DNA from 2 places in the Anaerobacillus sp. QJM3NY_17 genome. Region 1 is predicted to be linked to the other one. Evidence: a T-box and tRNA genes for the amino acid it is inferred to sense, from the RefSeq annotation. Region 1 holds a T-box; the other holds one or more tRNA genes.
What was found. A T-box is a leader RNA that pairs with one kind of tRNA and senses whether it is charged. The one in region 1 lies ahead of AC0VYV_RS04765 (tryptophan--tRNA ligase), so its partner is inferred to be a tRNA-Trp.

Region 1 (4,352 bases):
TCAAAATAAGCCATTTGATGGTTTTTTTGCTCTGCTGCTCTTTGCTTCGTTATATCTTTTGTAATAGCATAGATCCGATCAAGACGATCATTTAAATAAATGGGAACGAACGTCACATTTAAATCGTTTATCCCTCCGTCAAACGTAAAGACCTTCGTATTGAAACTGACAGCCTGCCTTGTGTCATGCACCGAAAGAAAATAGTGACTCACTCTCTCTAATTCTTCACTTTCGAAAAAATCCATTGGATTTACATGACTTAATTCATCTTTTTTCACACGGAATAGTTTTTCACCTGCCGGATTGAGCGAACGGATTTTTCCATCTACTGTCAAAGTGAGGATCGCATCAATGCTATATGTAAGCAGTGATCGTAAACGATAGTCATTACCCTTCATCTCAATTGACTGCTTAATCAATTTCCGTTCAGTCACAACACCAAAAATCAAAATCGTTTGAACGCACAACGTACCGACGGCAATAGCAATGGAAAGAGCGGACGTGTCTAATCCTTCTACAACTGGTTGATGATGTACTTTAGACATATAGAAGGTCGCAGCTTCAAGTCCAACGTAATGCATCCCCGCAATAGCAATTCCCATGATTCCCGCACTGCCTATCTTTAGTAAAATTAAGTGACGGTATTTTTGGGATCTAGAAAGGGTAAAGGCTAGTTTTAGCGCTGTAAATGAAGCACACATAGCGATAAGTGTTGAAAGAACGAGCAACCAATCATTGTAAACGATCTTAACATTTTCCATCGCTTCCATACCTATATAATGCATAGCGATAATAGCCCCAGACATAAAGATCGTTCCAACAACTAACCTTTTAATCGTTAGCTCCTTCCCTCCAACTGCGACAAGAGCAATGAAAGATCCAAAGAAAGACGCGCAAGTAGATAGAGCAACAAGGGGAACATCATAGGTCATTGGCATCGACATTGAAAAAGCAAGCATGCCTATAAAGTGCATCGACCATATTCCAACTCCCATTGCGCCAGCCCCACCAATGACCCATACCCATTTGCGAATCCCTTTCGAATAAGAAACTCTACCTGCGAGATCTAGCGCACTATATGAAGCAAAGACCGCGATGACTACTGACAGTAAGACGATCCACCAATTATATTCTCCTATCATTTCAATCATAGTGTTGTGCCTCCGAAGTTATCATAAGAAATCTATATATGATCTTTATCGGCATATAGGAACAATACGTTAAGTTTTCTAGCTTGCTATCGTCGAATGCCTAGCTTGCTTTTCACATCTTTCAAGAACGGCTGCGCTTTAGCTCTTGCTTTCCTTGCTCCCTCTTCAAGAATTTGGTCAAGCTCATCTCTATGAGCCATATAGTAACGGTACTTCTCTCGAGGTTCAGCTAAGAAATCATCCATAACATGAAAAAGTTCTTTTTTCGCTTCTCCCCATCCGATCCCTTCTTTGAATTTTTTCCTCATTTCAATCGTTTCGGCATCACTAGCAAATTCTTTATAAAGTGCAAATACCGTTGATGTATCCGGATCCTTTGGTTCTGTTGGGTCAGAAGAATCCGTTGTAATACGATTAACTAACTTTTTAAGCTTATCTGGCTCTTCAAACAATGAAATCGTATTGTGATAGCTTTTACTCATTTTCCTACCATCAAGCCCAGGAAGTACGGACGTGTTTTTATCGACAATATAGCTTGGCAACGTGAACGTTTCTCCAAATTGAAAATTAAAAGCAGCGGCTATATCCCTTGCGATTTCCACATGCTGAATCTGGTCTTTGCCTACAGGGACGAAATCGGTTTGAAACATTAGAATATCAGACGCCATTAAAATGGGATAAGTGAATAACCCCATATTCACCCCTTCATCCTCTTCGCGATCTCCCTCACGATTTTTCTCCACAATTGCTTTGTAGGCATGCGCCCGATTCATTAATCCTTTAGGGCTAAAACAAGCCAAAATCCACGATAATTCAAAGATTTCTGGTACATCCGATTGACGATAGAGAATCACCTTTGTTGGATCAAGTCCAAGTGCAAGCCACGTAGCTGCAATCCCGTACGATAATTCTTCCATCTGCTGCTGATCTCGAATTTTCGTCAATCCGTGGTAATCTGCGACAAAATAAACAGGGTCAAGTTCCTCATTCATCGCTTGTTTTAAAGCTGGTTTAATCGCTCCAATGTAATTGCCTAAATGAACTCTTCCAGTCGGCTTAATACCTGTTAAGATCGTCTTTTTCATATGTCCCTCCATCATTTTAGACAACACAAAAAGCCCCTCATCCTCTAAAAAGGACGAGAGACCCGTGGTGCCACCTTTATTCGTTTACAAACGTAAACGCGCTTACCCCTTACAGAATGAAACCTATTTCAATAAGGTGTCTCTTGTATCGGTAAGACGTTCCGCCGAATCCTACTTTACTGTTCAGTTCGGTAGCTCAGAAGCCCATTCATCTGTTGCGCACACTGGTTTTCACCTACCACCAGCTCTCTAAAGTGCCGCTCAAGACTACTCTTCTTCTTCATTGCCTAGTTATTTTTTCTTATTCTATCGTGACGCTTATTTGAAATCAATACATTTCCTGATTTTCATTTGAATATTTCTTCTTACTCAGGTACATGATTGACTTATATGCTTATTTCTACACTTAAATAACAGTTGCTCTATAGCATTCTCGCATTTCGAAAGGAGATTATGATGAACGATCTACACTCATTCAGCTGGTATGCTGCTCGGATTAAGAAACACCTTCCACCTGAAGCTTTTAAGCCTGTTCCAGTACGACTCTTCGGGGGATTTACATATCTCGTCATCACATTGACCTGTTTCTTAATCATTGCCTCCAATCCTTTACCTACCCTCATAGCACTTGTCTTTTCATTTATGATAGGCGCTTGCTTTGCCGGACTTGGTTTTCTTGGCCATGAAATTCTACATGGAACAGTTGTAAGAAATGCCTTGCTACGTGATATTCTAGGCGCGATTGCGTTTTGGCCATTAAGTACTGGCCCAAAACTTTGGAGAAAATGGCACAACCTAAATCACCATGTACATACTCAGCATGATGCTAATGATCCAGATGCATGGCCAACCCTAGAACGTATTTCGAGAATGAAAATGTTCAAATGGATTTACGGACTCCCGTTATTTATCCGTTCGTTCTTTGCTTTTATTTCATTAACGGTTCAATTTACCGCCCATTCGATTAAAATGTTTTTTACTTATGTAAAAGAATTTGCGCCAAAAAAGCAACGTGACGTTTTTCTACAAATGATTTTGCCCTGGGTAACATGGATCAGTCTTATCTTCGTGATCGGAATAAGGAATTGGATATTTGCTTATTTCATTCCACTTCTCATCGCAAACTTTATCGTAATGGCTTATATCTCAACAAATCACAGATTAAATCCATTAACACCTATCAATGATCCGCTTGCGAACAGTCTCACCGTTACAGTACCAAAAATAGTGGACATCCTACATTTCAACTTCTCGTATCACACAGAGCATCATCTGTTTCCAGGGATGAATCCGAAATATTATCCACTTGTGAAAGAGCATATTAAAACAATGTGGCCAGAACGATACCACGAGATGCCAATGACAAGAGCCCTAATCACTCTCTGGCATACGCCTCGAGTTTATCATGAACAGACAAATTTAATTGATCCCAGAACGAGTGAGACATACGGTTCATTAGGTAACAAGCTATACCCAAAATCCATACTCCAAAAAAAGACAACAGATTGAAGGAGCTTGTTCAATCTTTCTATACAAGAAAAGGCTGATTTAAAGGTAATCAGCCTTCTTGCGCATTTATTATTCAACCCGTGCTCCTTCAACAGGAATTCCCTGCTGAATACAGCTTATGTTCCGAGAATTAGTAGCCTCCTCCAACAAAAGCTGCACCTACGATGATAAGGAGAATAAACAGCACTACAATTAGAGCAAACCCACTGCCGTAACCGTATCCCATGGAGTATGACCTCCTTTCCATCTTGGATTACTTCATACTATGCAGCTTCCTATTGAATGGATGGGCATTCGTTTAGTTTTATCGTTACTTTTCTAACCATATTGTTAAGCATAAGGCAGTTGCCTACAAGAAAGAATGCTAATCGAACAAGAATTTCGAAGCAACGTTTACCAATGACTCTTGCTCCGTTTTCTAAATTTCTCAACATTTTAAATCTGCTTGATTATATAAGTATATGCTTATATAATGATTTGTGGAGGTGAAGAAATGGAGAACACTATGATTGAAATCGATCAGGCTGCTTCTGTCCTTAAATTACTTGGCGATAAAACGCGTTTAACGATAGTGGGCCTTTTAAAAGATGGTGAATGCTGCGTCTGT
Region 2 (4,352 bases), 380 kb from region 1:
GTATTTTCAAAATTAGAAGCAATGAATAGCTATTATCGATCAGTTGTTTCATCAATGATCTATGACAACCTTAACAAAAACTCAGAAATAGTTCGTCGCATTCGCAACCTTGATTCAGCTTACAAAACGATTAAACAAGAAAATACAGACGCATAAGAAAAAGCTCTCTTTACAATAAGAGAGCTTTCTTACGTTTTATTTAGGAAGATCACAAGAGTCAGCAGAACACGCTTCTGCATTGCCACCAACTACTTCAAGCTTATTTCCTTCTCCCCAGGCCTTCTCAACGGCCTGTTCAAACATTTCAACAGGCTGAGCACCTGACACGGCATATTTACCGTCAAATACAAAGAACGGTACGCCCTGAATGCCAAGCTGACTTCCCATAGCTTCATCGTTGCGAACTTCTTTCGTAAATTCTTCAGTCCCTAGCATACGTTTTATATCCGCAGCGTCTAGCCCAAGTTCTTCACCAAGTGATGCAAGCGTTTCATGATCACCAATATTTTTCGATTCGGTAAAGAAGGCATAAAAGAGACGTTCTGACATTTCATTACTTTTACCATGCTCTGTCGCATAGTGAACAAGACGATGAGCATCAAATGAATTCGTTGGAATCATTTTATCGAAATCATACGTTAGGTTTTCTCCAGCAGCTTGCTGCCTCATATTCTCACACATAGCCTGAGCTTGTTCTAGACTGACATTGTATTTCGCTGCTAGAAGCTCAGCCATGCTTTCCCCATCCGATTCTTTCGCATTAGGATCAAGTTCAAAGCTTTTAAAGACAACTTCTACTTGATCACGCTGTGGAAAAGCCTGAAGCGCACTTTCAAGACGTCTTTTTCCTATATAACAAAATGGACAAACGAAATCGGACCATACTTCAATTCTCATCGAATCACTCTTTCAGTAAATTGTTTTATCTATCTTATACTTGTATTTTATCACCTCTACTTTTAAATGAGCAGGAATTTGCTCAGTGAGTCATTGAAAACTAGTGATATCAAATAAGACAAGGAATTAAAAAGAATACAAAAAAGACCTCAACGAGAACGTTGAAGTCTTGTAATAACGTATGTAATGGTACCGGTGGTCGGGTTCGAACCGACACTCCTCTCGGAACACGATTTTGAGTCGTGCGCGTCTGCCAATTCCGCCACACCGGCAAAATACCATATTCAATTCAGGCAGAAAAATAAGTGGTGCCGGAGGCCGGGCTCGAACCGGCACGGAGGTACACCCTCCGCAGGATTTTAAGTCCTGTGCGTCTGCCAATTCCGCCACTCCGGCAGGACTTTTAAGAAAAAATATTAAGATTGGAGGCGGCACCCGGATTTGAACCGGGGCGTAAGGGTTTTGCAGACCCGTGCCTTACCACTTGGCTATGCCGCCTTTTTAAAATGGAGCGGAAGACGGGATTCGAACCCGCGACCCCCACCTTGGCAAGGTGATGTTCTACCACTGAACTACTTCCGCAACAAAAATGGCTGGGCTAGCTGGATTCGAACCAGCGCATGACGGAATCAAAATCCGTTGCCTTACCGCTTGGCTATAGCCCAAAAATGGGGCGGCTGATGGGAATTGAACCCACGAATGCCGGAATCACAATCCGGTGCGTTAACCACTTCGCCACAACCGCCATAAAAATTTAAAATTGGCAGGGGTAGTAGGACTCGAACCCACACCGGAGGTTTTGGAGACCTCTGTTCTACCTTTAAACTATACCCCTATCAAGATGGTGGAGGGGGACGGATTCGAACCGCCGAACCCTGAGGGAGCGGATTTACAGTCCGCCGCGTTTAGCCACTTCGCTACCCCTCCAAATTGACAATTACCATTGTAATACACATTTTATGAAAGTGCAATGGAATTTGATCTCATTTCGAGAAAATGGTGCCGGCCAGAGGACTTGAACCCCCAACCTACTGATTACAAGTCAGTTGCTCTACCAATTGAGCTAGACCGGCAACATGGTGGCTCCGGACGGAATCGAACCGCCGACACGTGGATTTTCAGTCCACTGCTCTACCGACTGAGCTACAGAGCCATGTTTAAAATATAATTGGTTGCGGGGGCAGGATTTGAACCTGCGACCTTTGGGTTATGAGCCCAACGAGCTACCGAACTGCTCCACCCCGCGATAATGTGAATGTAATTATGCTGCACCTGCTCATTACGCTGTGCACTGTTTCTTTCTCTACAAGGTTATGCTTCGAAGCGTATCCGTCGAAACAACTCGTTGCTGTTTCAAGGAAGTATCGCTTGTTGCTCCACCCCGCGATAATGTTAAAATATAAATGGCGGTCCCGACGAGAATCGAACTCGCGATCTCCTGCGTGACAGGCAGGCATGTTAACCGCTACACCACGGGACCTTAGATAATGGTGGAGGATGACGGGCTCGAACCGCCGACCCTCTGCTTGTAAGGCAGATGCTCTCCCAGCTGAGCTAATCCTCCACAAAGTAGAAATGATATATAATGGTGACCCGTACGGGATTCGAACCCGTGTTACCGCCGTGAAAGGGCGGTGTCTTAACCGCTTGACCAACGGGCCCTTGCTGCTATTATGTATGCTAGTGGCGGAGAGCGAGGGATTCGAACCCTCGAGACGGCTTTGACCGTCTACACGATTTCCAATCGTGCTCCTTCGGCCACTCGGACAGCTCTCCATGGCTCCACAGGTAGGATTCGAACCTACGACCGATCGGTTAACAGCCGATAGCTCTACCACTGAGCTACTGTGGAATAATATCAGCCTGGCAACGTCCTACTCTTGCAGGGGGAGATCCCCCAACTACCATCGGCGCTGAAGAGCTTAACTTCCGTGTTCGGCATGGGAACGGGTGTGACCTCTTCGCCATCATTACCAGACTAAGGACTGGATTTCACTTTCGTGATTTACCAGCGACAAAATATATCATACTATATTCCATCATGTTTTTCAAGGAAAATTTTATTCCCTGAAAACTAGATAGCACGCACAACTTTCCAATATGTCCAGCTACATAAGCCAAATCCTCGATCGTTTCACCTTTTGATTCTGACGCATAAAGCGCGTCTGACTCAAAAGCCTCCAACGGTTGTCGGATTTAAACGGCTTACTTCGCTTTTCGTTTTTAGGTTAAGCCCTCGATCGATTAGTATTCGTCAGCTCCACGTGTTGCCACGCTTCCACCCCGAACCTATCTACCTCATCATCTCTAAGGGATCTTACCAGCTTCATGCTGTGGGAAATCTCATCTCGAGGGGGGCTTCATGCTTAGATGCTTTCAGCACTTATCCCTTCCACACGTAGCTACCCAGCTATGCTCCTGGCGGAACAACTGGTACACCAGCGGTGTGTCCATCCCGGTCCTCTCGTACTAAGGACAGCTCCTCTCAAATTTCCTGCGCCCGCGACGGATAGGGACCGAACTGTCTCACGACGTTCTGAACCCAGCTCGCGTACCGCTTTAATGGGCGAACAGCCCAACCCTTGGGACCTACTTCAGCCCCAGGATGCGATGAGCCGACATCGAGGTGCCAAACCTCCCCGTCGATGTGGACTCTTGGGGGAGATAAGCCTGTTATCCCCAGGGTAGCTTTTATCCGTTGAGCGATGGCCCTTCCATGCGGAACCACCGGATCACTAAGCCCGACTTTCGTCCCTGCTCGACTTGTAGGTCTCGCAGTCAAGCTCCCTTGTGCCTTTACACTCTGCGAATGATTTCCAACCATTCTGAGGGAACCTTTGGGCGCCTCCGTTACACTTTAGGAGGCGACCGCCCCAGTCAAACTGCCCACCTGACACTGTCTCCGCACCGGATCACGGTGCTGGGTTAGAATGTCAGTACAGCCAGGGTAGTATCCCACCGACGCCTCCATCGAACCTGGCGGTCCGACTTCTATGGCTCCTACCTATCCTGTACAAGCTGTACCAAAATCCAATATCAGGCTACAGTAAAGCTCCATGGGGTCTTTCCGTCCTGTCGCGGGTAACCTGCATCTTCACAGGTACTATAATTTCACCGGGTCTCTCGTTGAGACAGTATCCAAGTCGTTGCACCTTTCGTGCGGGTCGGAACTTACCCGACAAGGAATTTCGCTACCTTAGGACCGTTATAGTTACGGCCGCCGTTTACTGGGGCTTCGATTCAGAGCTTCTCCCGTAAGGGATAACCCCTCCTCTTAACCTTCCAGCACCGGGCAGGTGTCAGCCCCTATACTTCGCCTTACGGCTTTGCAGAGACCTGTGTTTTTGCTAAACAGTCGCTTGGATCTTTTCACTGCGGCTCCCCTGGGCTATAAACCCGAGGAAGCACCCCTTCTCCCGAAGTTACGGGGTCATTTTGCCGAGTTCCTTAACGAG

Region 2: it has a tRNA-Trp gene. The T-box ahead of AC0VYV_RS04765 (tryptophan--tRNA ligase) is inferred to sense a tRNA for this amino acid. The anticodon was not compared.

The regions. Positions count from the first base shown of each region.
Region 1 covers NZ_CM149685.1:874,909-879,260, reverse strand. The annotation lists gene AC0VYV_RS04770 (EAL domain-containing protein) at 1-1,151, opposite strand, end outside; gene AC0VYV_RS04765 (tryptophan--tRNA ligase) at 1,238-2,236, opposite strand; T-box leader at 2,283-2,529, opposite strand; gene desB (Delta(10) desaturase DesB) at 2,693-3,745, shown strand; gene AC0VYV_RS04755 (YjcZ family sporulation protein) at 3,876-3,971, opposite strand; gene AC0VYV_RS04750 (ArsR/SmtB family transcription factor) at 4,239-4,352, shown strand, end outside.
Region 2 covers NZ_CM149685.1:499,221-503,572, reverse strand. The annotation lists gene yvfG (protein YvfG) at 1-156, shown strand, start outside; gene AC0VYV_RS02780 (DsbA family oxidoreductase) at 196-897, opposite strand; tRNA gene AC0VYV_RS02775 (tRNA-Leu) at 1,085-1,169, opposite strand; tRNA gene AC0VYV_RS02770 (tRNA-Leu) at 1,204-1,293, opposite strand; tRNA gene AC0VYV_RS02765 (tRNA-Cys) at 1,321-1,395, opposite strand; tRNA gene AC0VYV_RS02760 (tRNA-Gly) at 1,405-1,479, opposite strand; tRNA gene AC0VYV_RS02755 (tRNA-Gln) at 1,488-1,562, opposite strand; tRNA gene AC0VYV_RS02750 (tRNA-His) at 1,567-1,642, opposite strand; tRNA gene AC0VYV_RS02745 (tRNA-Trp) at 1,659-1,732, opposite strand; tRNA gene AC0VYV_RS02740 (tRNA-Tyr) at 1,740-1,824, opposite strand; tRNA gene AC0VYV_RS02735 (tRNA-Thr) at 1,895-1,970, opposite strand; tRNA gene AC0VYV_RS02730 (tRNA-Phe) at 1,975-2,050, opposite strand; tRNA gene AC0VYV_RS02725 (tRNA-Met) at 2,067-2,143, opposite strand; tRNA gene AC0VYV_RS02720 (tRNA-Asp) at 2,302-2,377, opposite strand; tRNA gene AC0VYV_RS02715 (tRNA-Val) at 2,386-2,461, opposite strand; tRNA gene AC0VYV_RS02710 (tRNA-Glu) at 2,484-2,558, opposite strand; tRNA gene AC0VYV_RS02705 (tRNA-Ser) at 2,582-2,673, opposite strand; tRNA gene AC0VYV_RS02700 (tRNA-Asn) at 2,675-2,749, opposite strand; rRNA gene rrf (5S ribosomal RNA) at 2,759-2,875, opposite strand; rRNA gene AC0VYV_RS02690 (23S ribosomal RNA) at 3,122-4,352, opposite strand, start outside.